DNA from 2 places in the Janthinobacterium sp. GW460-12-1-14-LB5 genome. Region 2 is predicted to be linked to the other one. Evidence: riboswitches for the same ligand, from Rfam matches in the RefSeq annotation. Region 2 holds a riboswitch; the other holds the start of a gene.
What was found. A riboswitch is a leader RNA that binds a small molecule or an ion and turns the genes downstream of it on or off. The one in region 2 is predicted to bind FMN.
Positions count from the first base shown of each region.

Region 1: another riboswitch for FMN. It lies ahead of ribB (3,4-dihydroxy-2-butanone-4-phosphate synthase); the one in region 2 lies ahead of AC07X6_RS22640 (6,7-dimethyl-8-ribityllumazine synthase).

Region 1 covers NZ_JBWKYD010000003.1:109,293-115,737, reverse strand. Annotated here, with positions in the region: gene AC07X6_RS03685 (MlaE family ABC transporter permease) at 52-867, opposite strand; gene AC07X6_RS03680 (hypothetical protein) at 918-1,241, opposite strand; gene AC07X6_RS03675 (LysR family transcriptional regulator) at 1,366-2,241, opposite strand; gene AC07X6_RS03670 (MFS transporter) at 2,361-3,734, shown strand; gene ribB (3,4-dihydroxy-2-butanone-4-phosphate synthase) at 3,739-4,386, opposite strand; FMN riboswitch at 4,481-4,631, opposite strand; gene AC07X6_RS03660 (M16 family metallopeptidase) at 4,817-6,445, shown strand, end outside.
Region 2 covers NZ_JBWKYD010000024.1:74,613-81,057, reverse strand. Annotated here, with positions in the region: gene AC07X6_RS22655 (PhnD/SsuA/transferrin family substrate-binding protein) at 1-366, opposite strand, end outside; gene AC07X6_RS22650 (class II aldolase/adducin family protein) at 389-1,141, opposite strand; gene AC07X6_RS22645 (ABC transporter substrate-binding protein) at 1,370-2,422, shown strand; gene AC07X6_RS22640 (6,7-dimethyl-8-ribityllumazine synthase) at 2,493-2,996, opposite strand; FMN riboswitch at 3,172-3,333, opposite strand; gene AC07X6_RS22635 (TonB-dependent receptor) at 3,408-5,780, opposite strand; gene AC07X6_RS22630 (LLM class flavin-dependent oxidoreductase) at 6,003-6,445, opposite strand, start outside.

The DNA.
Region 1 (6,445 bases), on a different contig from region 2:
CTGGCTCTCGTATGGGTGGTTCGGGGATCGCTGGCGGTGGCGGGCGGGGCATCAGTAGTAATTGCCCATCAGCGAAGCCACTTCGATCAGCAGGATGACGGAAAACAGGCGCAGCATTTCGGACAGGCCGTGCGCGGCCCACAGGCGGTTGCGCCGGCCGTGCGGCTCTTCCGGATAATACGAGGACGCCAGCGGGATCAGGGCCACGGCAAAGCTGAAGAAGATCACCTTGAGCATCAGGATCAGGGCCACGGCCGGATTGAAGATTTGCCCCACCACCCGCGTGTAGCCTTGCAGCGCCCACGGCGTAAAGCCATAGATCGTCAGGTAGGCGAGGATCAGCGAGCTGACGCAGCTGACGATGGCCAGCATCCACACGGCGAAGATGCCGGACATGACGCGTGGAAAGTATTCTCGGCGCAGCAGGTCGACGCCCTGGCGCTGCATGGTGTCGAGCATGCCGGACGAGCGCATTTGCGCAAACGCAATGCCGTCGGGCAGGGTCAGGCGCAGCGCGACGAACAGGGCGGCCGTCAGCGGTATCAGTTCCAGCACCAGCACGCGCACCACCATTTCCAGCGCATAGCGCGACAGGCCGTAGCTTTGCGCGCTGACGACGACGATGCGGATGAGCACCAGGCTGACGAGCGCGCAGGCGACGCTGAACCACACGAGATTGGGCGCCGTGTTCGTTACCAGGCGGTGCGCGAGGATGGGGCGGTTGTCGCGGTTATAGCTCGACGGCGACAGGGCCAGCGAAAACACGAGAATGGCGAAATGCAGCATGCGCCACCAGCTGACCAGCCAGGCCATGGTGGCCCGGTGCAAACGGCGCAGGCTGATGATGAGGGAGACGGATAGGGTCATCATGGCATCTTAACATCAGCCCGCCCGCCGGGCACGTCAGGCGTGCGCGCCTATTCGAACAGGGCGAAGCCGGCCATGACGACCATCAGCACGGCGATGTATTGCATCGGGATCCAGAACAGGGTGTGGCGCTTGCGCAGGATCACTCTTTCCTGCGTGGCCGGGTCGATCAGTTCGCGGCCTGGCGCGCTGTTCAGGCGCACGCCCGCATACCAGCTGGCGGCCGCTGCCAGCAGGAAGGCCAGCGCCAGGGGCCAGGCGTGGCTCTTCGTGTATGCCTCGCCCAGGGTGGCGCCAAACAGCGCCTGTGCGGCCATGACAACGATCAAACAGATGAGGGGGGCGAGTATGCCGAAGCCTTGCCAGATAAGCATAAGAATTCTCCAGGGGGATTGAGGGATCCCGCGGCGGGTGGCGGCGGCTGCGCGCGGCGGGGGGGCGGATTTTATCAGACTTATCAAAAAGAAAGTTTCTTTTCGGCACTATTGTGCGCCCCTGTCAGACGGCGCTGGCGGTGCCCACGCTGGCGATGATGGCGTCGGCCGCCGCGCGCACGCGGGCCGAGCGGTTCAGATCCGCATGCATGACCAGCCACACGTCGTAGCTTTCCGCCCGCTCGGGCCAGATGCGCACCAGCTGCGGGTCGATGTCGCCCAGGTGGGTGGCCAGCTCGGCCACGCCCAGCCCCGCGCGCGTGGCTTCCTGCAGCATCGCCGCCGAATTGACTTCCATGGCGACCCGGGCGTTGGCGACGGGCTCGCCGGCGATTTTCTCTCCATGGCGCGGCGTCACGGAATGGTGGTAGATGACGATGTCGTGGCCGGCCAGCGCCGTGCCGCGCACGGGTTCGCCCCGTTCGGCCAGATAGGTTTTCGATGCATACAGGCCCAGGCTGCGCTTGACCAGGTGGCGCGAGATCAGGTCCGGGTCGGTGGGGCGCACGCCGCGCACGGCCAGGTCCGCTTCGCGCCGCGTCAGGCTGGCCAGCGCGGGCGCCACGTTGAGCACGATGCGGATGTCCGGGTGGGCCGCGTGCAGCCGCTGCATGGCGCGGATGACGAAATGGCTGGCCATGGTGTCCGTCGTGGCCACGCGCACCAGGCCGCTTAAACGGTTGTCGACGCCCTGCATCTCGCGCTGCAGCTTGTCGGCCGCCCGCTCCATCGCTTCGGCGGCCGTGAGCGCCAGTTCGCCGGCCGGCGTGGGCACGTAGCCCGACGGCGTGCGCAGGAACAGGGTGGCGCCCAGCGACGCTTCCAGCGCGGCCAGGCGGCGCCCGCACGTGGCCTGGTCGATGCACAGCAGGGCGGCCGCGCCGCGCAGGGTGCCGGCCCGGCCGATGGCCAGAAAGATGCGCGCGTTATCCCAATCCAAGCTGCTTCTCCTGTTTTATATGGTGATGCATTTTTGCATCAGTGTGCCGAGTTTATGCCTGTTTACCGCATCGCGCAACGCTCGCATAATGGCTGCCCCCTGTTACTGCAAGGAGTACCATGACTGCCCCCACACCGCACCGCGCCAGCGGCTTGATCCTGCTGACCCTGGCCTTCGGCTTCGTCATGGCCATGCTCGACGTCACGGCCGTCAACGTGGCGCTGTCCGATATCGCGCTGGACTTGAATATTCCGCTGACGGGCCTGGTCTGGGTGGTTGATGGCTACACCTTGACGTTTGCCGCGCTGCTGCTGGCCGGCGGCGCGCTGGCCGACCGCTACGGGCCGAAAGCCGTGTACCAGGGCGGCCTCGGCGTCTTCATCCTCGGTTCTATCCTGTGCGGCGCCGCGCCCGACGGACATTTCTTGACGGCGGCGCGTTTGCTGCAGGGCGCGGGCGCGGCCCTGTTCATGCCCAGTTCGCTCAGCCTGCTCACGCACAGCTTCGAAGACGAGCGCGAGCGCACGCGCATGCTCGGTGCCTGGTCGGCGCTGGTGGGCGTGGCCGGTGCGTCCGGCCCCCTGATCGGCGGCATCCTCGTGCACCAGTTCGGCTGGCGCAGCGTCTTCTGGGTCAACGTGCCGCTGGGCGTGCTGGCCATCGTCATGGCGCAGCTGCTGCTGGTGGCGCCGGCGCGCCAGCCGCGCGATTTGTCGCTGTTCAGCCATGCGCTCGGTGTGGCGGCGCTGGCGGGCCTGAGTTTCGTGCTGATCGAAGGCCCCGTGCTGGGCTGGCTGTCGCCCGGCGTGCTGGCGGCGGGCGCATTGACGGTGCTGTCGGCCTGGCAATTGCTGCGGCGCGAGCGCAGCGGCAGCCATCCGCTGTTGCCGCGTGAACTGTTTCACAGCAGCAGCTTTGGCGCGGCCAATGGCGTGGGGTTTCTGATCAATTTCTGCGTGTTCGGGCAATTGTTCTTATTGAGCCTGTTTTTGCAGCAGTCGGGCGGTGCCGATGCCCTGCAGTCGGGCTTGCGCCTGTTGCCCATGATGGCGGCCTATACGGTGGGAAACTTTATGGCGGGAAATATTGCGGCGCGTCATGGCACGCGCCTGCCCATGCTGCTAGGCTTGCTGGTGGGTGCCGTCATGGCCTTGCTGCTGATGGGCTTGCGTCCGGGCACGCCGTATGGCTGGCTGGCGCTGGGCACGGCCGTCATGAATGTGGCCATCGGCATCGCCATTCCCGCCATGACGGCCACCGTGATGCGGGTGGCCGGCAAGCGGCATGCGAACAGCGCGGCGGCGGCCCTGAATGCGAACCGGCAGATCGGCGCGCTGGTGGGCGTGGCGCTGATCGGCAGCATCCTGCACGTGCTGCCCGACTGGTCGCTGCGCCTGCCGCTGGCTTACGCGACGATCGCCGCCGCGTATGGCCTGGCGGCGGGCCTCGTCTACCGGCACGTGCATTTGCCGAAGGCGGTAGCTGCCGCTTGACGGATTATTGCGCGTGCTTGCTGCGCCACTCCACCAGTTCCTCGATGGTCAGGATCGGCATGCCGTGCAGTTCGGCGAAGCGCTCGATATCGTCGCCGCGCATCATGGTGCCATCCGGGTTCATCAGTTCGCACAGCACGGCGGCCGGGTTCAGGCCCGCCATGCGCGACAGGTCGACAGAGCCTTCCGTGTGGCCACGGCGCTCGAGCACGCCGCCGGGCGCGGCGCGCAGGGGGAACACGTGGCCGGGGCGCACCAGGTCTGCGGGCTTGGCATTTGGCGCGATGGCGGCGCGGATGGTGGTGACGCGGTCGGCGGCCGACACGCCCGTCGTGACGCCGTCGCGCGCCTCGATGGAGACGGTGAACGGCGTACCGTAGCGGCTGCCGTTGTCGGACGACATGGGCGGCAATTCCAGCTTGCTGACGACGTCCGTCGGCAGGCACAGGCAGACGATGCCGCTGCATTCGCGGATCAGCAAAGCCATGGTTTCGTTCGTCAATTTTTCGGCAGACAGGATCAGGTCGGCTTCGTTTTCACGGTCGAAATCGTCGAGCAGGATGACGGGGATGCCGGCGCGCATGGCGGCCAGGGCGGACTGGATGCGACCTTCCAGGTCGTTGGAAAGCAGGGTATAGCTGTTGACTAACATGGTGAAACGCTCCTCGCATAGGCGAAAAACGCTGCAGGGCAAGCGAATAGACGCAACTGGCCGCATCGACAGGTCGATGGGACATCACACTACTGCACATCTTCTTTCATCCGGACTATACCGTCGGCTCTGGAGTCACACCAGATCTGCTGACCTCACCAGGCGGTGCCTGGAAAGCGCTCGCGGGCTTGACCGTTGCCGGTCTTACCGCCGGTGGGGAATCGCACCCCGCCCCGAAGACGTATTGTTGTGCCGGTCCACATGACCGGCGGCAATACTTTAGCACAATTGAAAAAACCTGGCAGGACACCGTTGAGTTTGTCATTCGGCAAAGTTGCCTGGGAAAAGCGGTTTTTCCTAAGCTGTTTTTAATGGCGGAAACAGAATTTCAGTGTAAGGTATGGCTACTGAATCTTACCGTTGAGAATACATGAAGCTGAGTAAATTACGCCTGATCTCGGGCGCCGTCTTGCTGGCCTGCGCCTGCATGGCCCAGGCGGAAATCCGTTTGACCGATCCCCTGCCGCTGGCACCAGAAGTTACCGTAGGAAAATTGCCGAACGGCTTGACCTATTACATCAAGAAAAATGCCCGTCCCGCCCAGAAAGTGGAATTGCGGCTGGTGGTGAAAGCCGGCTCCATCCTGGAAGATGACGACCAGCAAGGTCTCGCGCATTTCACGGAACACATGGCCTTCAATGGTTCCACGCATTTCAAGCGCAATGAGCTGATTTCCTACTTGCAATCGATCGGCGTGAAGTTCGGCGCCGACTTGAATGCCTACACGAGTTTCGATGAAACCGTCTACGTGTTGCCGATTCCGACGAACAAGAAGGAAAACCTGGAAAAGGGTTTTCTCGTGCTGGAAGACTGGGCGCATGGCTTGAAATTCAATCCGGCCGACATCAACAGCGAGCGCGGCATCGTGCTGGAAGAGGCGCGCCTGGGCAAGGGCGCCAGCGACCGCATGAACAAGGTGCTGTATCCGAAGCTGCTGAACGGTTCGCGCTATGCGCAGCGCATGCCGATCGGCAAGGAATCCGTGCTGAAGACCTTCAAGCCGGAAGCCATCAAGCGTTTCTACAAGGATTGGTACCGTCCCGACCTGATGGCCGTGATGGTGGTGGGCGACGTGGAGCCGGGCCAGGCTGAAAAGCTGATCCGTCAGCATTTCGGCAAGCTGAAAAACCCCGCGAAACCGCGTCCGCGCCTGTATGCGGAAGTGCCGCAGCGCTCGCAAACGGAAGCGCTGGTGATCACGGACAAGGAAGCGCCCGACGACAGCGTCTTCATCCGCTACCCGATCCGCGCCGCGCAGGAACCCGTCACGATTGCCGACTACCGCCGCCAGATGATCGAAAACCTGTATGGGCAAATGCTCAGCGCCCGCATGCAGGAATTGACGCAGCAAGCCAACCCGCCGTTCATCCAGGGCGGCAGCAGCATGGGCAAGCTGGTGCGCGGCTATGAATCGTTCAGCGCGTATGCCTTGCTGGGCAAGGGCGGCGTGCAGCCGGCCGTCGATGCGCTGGTGCAGGAAGACGAGCGGGCGCGCCGCTTCGGTTTCAGCCAGGCTGAGCTGGACCGCGCGCGCAAGGATATGTTGCGCAATTACGAGCGCGCCTACAGCGAACGCGACAAGTCCGATTCGGCCGGTTTCGTGGCCGAGTATTCGCGCAACTTCCTGGAGCAGGAAGCCATTCCCGGCATCGCCAATGAATTGCTGTACGCGCAGGAACTCTTGCCGCAGGTAACCTTGCAGGAAATCAACGAAACGGTGGCCAAGGTGATTCCCGACCAGCAAAAGAAACTGGTGGTCTTCATGGGCGCCGAGCCGAAGGCGGGCGATGCGGCCTCGACCGTACCGACGCAGCAGCAATTGCTCGACGCGGTGGCGCAGGCGGAGCGGCAAACCGTCGAGCCGCGCACGGAAAAAGTGCTTGCCAGTAAGCTGATGGACGGCCCGCCGGCCGGCGGCAGCATCGTCTCGGAAAAACTGAACAGCGCCATCGGCGTGACGGAACTGACCCTGGGCAATGGCGTGCGCGTGCTGCTGAAA
Region 2 (6,445 bases):
CCGCGTCTGCAAGCCCGAGGCATTGGCGATGATCGATGGCAGGTCGCCATACTGGGCCAGGTCGATCGAACGGTTGGCAAACGCCTCGTTGACTTGCGTCGCCACGGAATTGGTGGTGACGGGCACCCATTCCAGCTTCACGCCCAGCTTGCCCAGTTCGGCCGCCAGCCAGCCTTGCGCGGCCACCTGGGCGGCAGAACCGGCAAACACGGTCTTGCCGGACGGTGCCGTGCGCGCCACGACGGCGATGCGCACGGCGGCCGGCAGCGGATCGGCCGCCGACGCGATGGCTGGCGCCAGCACGCTGGCCGCCAGGGCGGTAGCGAGTACCTTGCGCCAGCTCAAACGTAAGAATTTCAATGACATTGCGAGCCTGTTCTTGTAAGGGTTACACCAGGTCGGTGGCAGGCAACAAGGACAGCGCGCGCGCCGTGTCGATCAGCTTGCTCATCTTCCATTGCTGCAGCAGCACGCCGGGACCGAAGTCGCGCGAACCGCCGATGGCTTCGGCCGCGATCTGGATCTGCGCGCCCTCTTCCAGCAGCAGGATGAATTCGGCCAGCTGCAGCAAGCCCTGCTTGCCCCACACGGTGGCGCCGCCGTTCGCTTCCAGGATGGCCGTGGCATGCGTATTGCGGGCGATTTCGCCGAGGATGAAATCGACTTCCGGCTGGCGGCGGTCGATATAGATGGGGATTTCGCGCACCAGCTGGTAGCGCTGCACGGGCACGTAGCGGATCGGCAGGGTGCGGTGCGTCTGCGCCCACGCGCCCAGCGATGGCGAGTGCACGTGCGAGATCGACGTGACCTCGGGCCGCTCGCGGAACAGCTTTAAATAGCGTGCGCCGCCGTTGTTGGCGTCGCCGAGCAGCACCGTGCCGTCCAGCGCCAGCACGGCCGCCTTCAGGGGCTGGCCGCGGCGGAACGGGCCGGGATCGTTGACCACCACCACCTTGTCGCCAGCGGGCGTGCGCTCGACAAAGCCCACCGTGCCGTTGGCCGTCAGACTGCCCGTCTCGCGCAAGCCGTCGAAGGCGGTCTGCGCATCGCGCCGCACCTGCTCCACGAAGGCCAGTTCGGCCGCCGTCAACTCCTGGGTTTGTACTTGCTCTGGTGCTTGTGCTTGTGCCACGTCCGTCATGTCATGCTCCATTCGGTAAAGAGGTTGAGACCGGGTTTCGTCTACCGTCTACTTTCGCAAGACGCGTGCCAGCGCCGGGGCCGCAAAAATGGCGGAGCGCTGCTGCCTGCGCAACAGCGGCTGCTGGCGCGGCAGCAGCGTTGTGCGCAGCGGCTGTCGGCAAGCCAGCAAGCGGCGCGGGCACGTTTCCTGCACGATTACAGGCTCCACCCACCACGAAAGAATCCCATGACTACCGCAACCGCCCCCGCCGTCGATACCGTCTGGTTCACCCGCTGTCCCGTGCCCACGGCCACGGGCCTGGCCTACAAGCTTGGCTGGCTGGACGAGGAATTCGCCCGCGACGGCATCGCGTTAAAGACGCTGCAGGAAGTGGGCGGCGAGCTGGCGCGCCACCACTACGACCATGGCTTGTCCACGCTCGTGCGCGAAGGGGGCAACCTGCTGGCCCTGCCCGCGCGCGCGCAAGGGGCGCCCACGCGTCTGATCGGCCTGACCTGGATCGACGAATGGCAAGCCATCCTCGTGCGCCCCGGTTCCGGCATCGCCACGCCCGCGCAGCTGCAGGGCAAGCGCCTGGCGCTGCCCGTGTTCCGCGCCGAAGACTTGCGCGAGAACCGGCGCGGGCGCAGCATCGCGCGCGGCATGAGCCTGGCCGGCTACAAGGGCGTGCTGGCATCGGCCGGCCTCACGCTCGACGACGTGCGGCTGGTGGAAGTGGGTGCCGACGCCCAGGCATCGGCCAATCTGGGCGCGGGCCTGTGGCAAGGCATAGGCCCGCTCTTGCGCGGCGAAGTCGACGCCGTCTACGTGAAAGGCGCGGCGGCGGCCGAGGCGGCCCGCGCGGCGGGGCTGGAAGTGGGCATAGCCATCGACGCCCTGCCCGACCGGCGCTTCCGCGTCAACAACGGCACGCCGCGCCCGATCACCGTGCATGCATCCATGCTGGAACAGCATTTCGAGCTGGTCGTGCGCTTCCTGACGCAGACCTTGCGCGCCGCGCACTGGGCGCGCAGCCACAAAGAAGATGTGCTGGCCATCCTGCAGGGCGAGACGCGGGCCGGCGCCGACGCCGTGGCCGAAGCCTACCGCGACGGTTTTCACCTGACCCTGGCGCCCGACCTGTCCGACGACAAGGTGGCGCTGTTCCGCCAGCAGAAGGATTTTCAATTGCAGCACGGTTTTCTCGACCGCGACGTCGACATCGACAGCTGGATCGACCGCCGGCCATTGGAAGAGGCGCAGCGCAGGCTCGACGCGCTGCTGCGGCAGGCGGCATAAGGAAATGGGGCCAGCCCATGGCAACATGTGCTGGCCCCACAGGCACTATCGATTCACGGCAGGCCGGCTGCTAGGCTGCCAGCGCCGCCTGCGGCGCGCTGGCCGGTTGCGCCAGCCGCTGCAGCGAATGGATGGTGGCGGCGCAGGCCGTCGCCAGTTCCACGCCCTTGACCTTGAAGTGCTGGAAGTAGAATGCCTGGTGCTCCTGGCCCGCATGGAAGTGGTGCGGGGTCAGCACGGCCGACAGCACGGGCACGCCCGTCGCCAGCTGCACCTGCATCATGCCGGAAATGACGGCATCGGCGACGAAATCATGGCGGTAGATGCCGCCGTCCACCACCAGGGCGGAAGCGGCAATCGCCGCGTACCGGCCGCTTTTGGCCAGCACTTGCGCATGCAGGGGGATTTCAAAGGCGCCGGCGACGTCGATGACGTCGATATCGCTCTCGGCGAAGCCCAGCGCGGCCATTTCCGCGATAAACGACAGCCTGCATTGCGCGACGATGTCGCGGTGCCAGCCCGCCTGGATGAAGGCGATGCGTTTGGCTGGTGTTGCGTGTGATGCTTGTGACATATAAAAGACTCCTGTTTTCAAGAATAATAAAAACAGGGCATCGGATCGAAGGGGATATGACGGGCGCATGAAAGCCACGCCCAACTGCGCATGCAGGCACGCGCGCAGACGCACCGACGGCAAACGCAGGCCGTCCATGCGCCGGGCGGATGCCGGCGTCGACACAATGATGCCATCCCGCTCTCTCTTTATCCGGACTATACCGTCGGCCCCGGAATCACACCAGGTCTGCTGACCTTGCCGTCATGGCCCGAAGACCGTGCCGGCAAGCGCTCGCGGGCTAGGCACGCATGCCATTACCGCCGGTGGGGAATCGCACCCCGCCCTGAGAACGTTGCATGGCCAGCGCAGCGGGTGCGGCAGCCATGCCCGGCGACTATAGCATATCGCCCCTGCCTCTGCCCTGCGCGGTCAGAACTGCAGCGTGTACGACGCGCCCACTGTGCGGCCCTGGCCGATGATCACCGTGTCGCCGTTGACGGCGCCGGGCACGAAGCTGGTAAGCGTGTGGTTGCGGTAGACCTTGTCGGCCAGGTTGTTCGCATACGCCGTGATGCGCTGCTTGCCGCCCGGGAGCACGTACGACAGGCGGGCGTTGGCCAGCGCGAAGCCGCCCTGGTTCAGCAGGTTGCGCGCGGCATTTTGCGGGTCGACATAGTAGTACTGCTTCGACGTGTAGCGCACGTCGCCGCTGAAGACCAGTTGCGCGCCATTGCCCAGCGGGTAGCGGTAATCGGCCGCCAGCAGGGCCGTCACGTGGGGCGAGCGCACGAATTCGTTGCCGGAGCGGTCGCCGCCATTGTTCTGGATGGCGAAATCGTCGAATTCCGTGCGCAGCAGGCCCAGGTTGGCATTGACGTGCAGGTTGTCCGTCGGCTGCGCCTCGATCTCGAATTCCGCGCCGTTGACGTGGGCCTTGCGCACGTTCTGCAGGTAATTGACGCTTTGCGTGGGGTCGCCGTTGTACACGCCCGTGATATTCACCTGCACGTTCTTGTAATCATAGTGAAAAACGTTGGCGTTGAAATTCAAACGCCCGTCCAGCCATTCGGACTTGATGCCCGCCTCGAACGAGTTCAGGGTTTCCGGCTTCACCGTGTTCAGCGCGCGCACGTCCGTGGCGCTGGTGTTGTAGCCGCCGGACTTGATGCCGTGCGCGTACTTCAGGTAGCCGCGCAGGGTGCGGCTGAAGCGGTATTCGGGCGTCACGTCATACGTCAGCGCGTTCCACGTGGTCGATGGATTCGACGTGAAATTGTTGTTGGCCACGGAGGCGGCCGTGTAATTGCCGCCCCGGACCGTGTTCCACCAGTTGGCCGCATCGCCGAACGTCACCGTGTTCGAGACGGCCTGCACGCGCTGCAAGTCCAGGTCCTTGGTTTCCGTCGTCCAGCGCAAGCCGAACGTGGACAGCAGCTGCTCGCTGAAGTTGACGGTGGTGCTGCCGAAGATGGCCGCGCTGCGCGCCTTGTGCTGGTAGATGGTGCGGTTGTAGCCGACGGGCTGCGTGCTGCCCGCCAGCGCCGGCACGGTGCCGTTGGGCAGGCGCGCGCCGGCCGAATCGGCATCGATCTTTTCATTGAAGTAGAACAGACCCGCCACCCAGCTCACGGCGCCGTTCTGCGGAGACGTCAGGCGCAGCTCCTGCGACACTTGCCGGCTGCTGGCCTTGGAACGGCTGCGGCCCACTTCCAGCGGCGTATTGTCGCTGTCGCCCGTGGCTTCGTTCCTGAAATTTTCATAGCCCGTGATGGAAGTGAGGGTCACTTCGCCCAGCGCATATTCGAGGTTCAGCTGGGCGCCGCCCTGTTGCACGTCGCTGTCGGCCGGCGCATTCGTGCTGACGTCGTCGGGATTCGTGCTGGGGACGTAGCCGTTGCGGTACACGCCATTGGCGCCATAGCTGGCCACGGTCGTGGTGGCGCCCTTGGTCGTGTAGTCGCGGTAATGCAGGTTCAGATTCGCCGTCAGGTCGCGCCCGATCAGGGCCTTGAGCTGGCCGCGGATGGCGCTGTCCTTGAGTTTTCCATCGCGTTCGCCCGTAAACTGGTTGTGGAAGCGGCCCTTGTCCTGCTGCTCCGTATGGAAGGACAGCCGCCCCGCCAGCACCTCGTCGATCAGCGCGCCGCCGATGGCGCCTTCGGCCACGGTGGTGTCGTAGCTGCCGTAGTCAAGCTTGGCGTAGCCGCTGGATTTGAACGAGGGTTTGCGCGAGATCACGTTGATGGCGCCGCCCGTCGTGTTCTTGCCCCACAGGGTGCCTTGCGGGCCGCGCAGCACTTCCACCCGGTCCAGGTCGAACAGGGGAAAGCCCGTGGCGCTGGAATTGCTGATGTAGACGTCATCAAGGTAGAAGCCGACGGGATTCGGAAAGTCCACCTGCTGCTGGCCCGCGCCCACGCCGCGTATCCACCAGCGCGGGCGGCCGTGCTGCTGCGTGCCGGCCGAGGCATTCGGCACGTAATTGAGGATTTCGCTGGCCGAGCGGCCGATGCCCGTGTCGAGCAGCTCCTTGCCGCCTAACACCGTGATCGCGCTGGGCACCTTCTGTGCCGATTCCTCGCGCTTTTGCGCCGTCACCGTCACCGATTGCAGCGAGGCGCCCTCGCCCGAGCCATTGGCGTCGGCCGCGGCAATGACATCGGCGCCAGGCGTTTCCGCATGGGCCAGACCTGGGGCGAGCATCAGGCCGCCGATGGCGAAGGCCGAGCGCAGCGCGCGGCGCACTGGCGTCAGGTGGAAAGGAAATGGGGAAGAGTCGGCGGGAGCAGTCGAACGGCGCATGGGTGATTATCCTTGAGTAAAGTCAAAACGCGAGATGGTGATGACCAGTATTGCAAGGCGCATGCCCGCTGCCGCAGCGCAGCAAAACAGAACGTAAGTATTTGATTTCAAAGGAAGAGTATCGTCATGATAGCGCTGTTGATTTGGCAGCAGCGCCGGTGCCGCGTGCTGCCTGCGCGACAGCAGGCGGTGGCGCTGCTGTCGCGGCAACAGGGGAAAGGATCAGGCGGCGCGCAGCAGTGCCGCCGTGTGGCCGCGCACGAGGGGCAGCACTTCCTCGCCCACGCGGTACGCTTCTTCCAGGTGCGGCGTGCTGGCCAGGATGAAGGCGTCGGCGCCCAGCTGCACCAGTTCATCGAGGCGTTCGGCCACCTGCTGGTAGCTGCCGACGATGCCCTGCGTCTGCCCGCCGCGCAGCAGATTAAAACCGGACCAGATGTTCGGCGCCGTGATCAAGTCCTTGTAGCTGTTCAAGGTGGCCGGGCGGTTGCCGCGCTGGCGCGCCGCGCCCACGGAATCGCCGCCATCGGCACCGAGGAACTGGCGCAGGGTGGCCGCGTCGACGGCGTCAAACCCCTTGCGCACCTCGTCCCACGCCTCTTCCTCCGTGGCGCGGGCGACGATGTCGACGCGCACGGCGCACTTGATCTTGCGCCCCAGCAGCG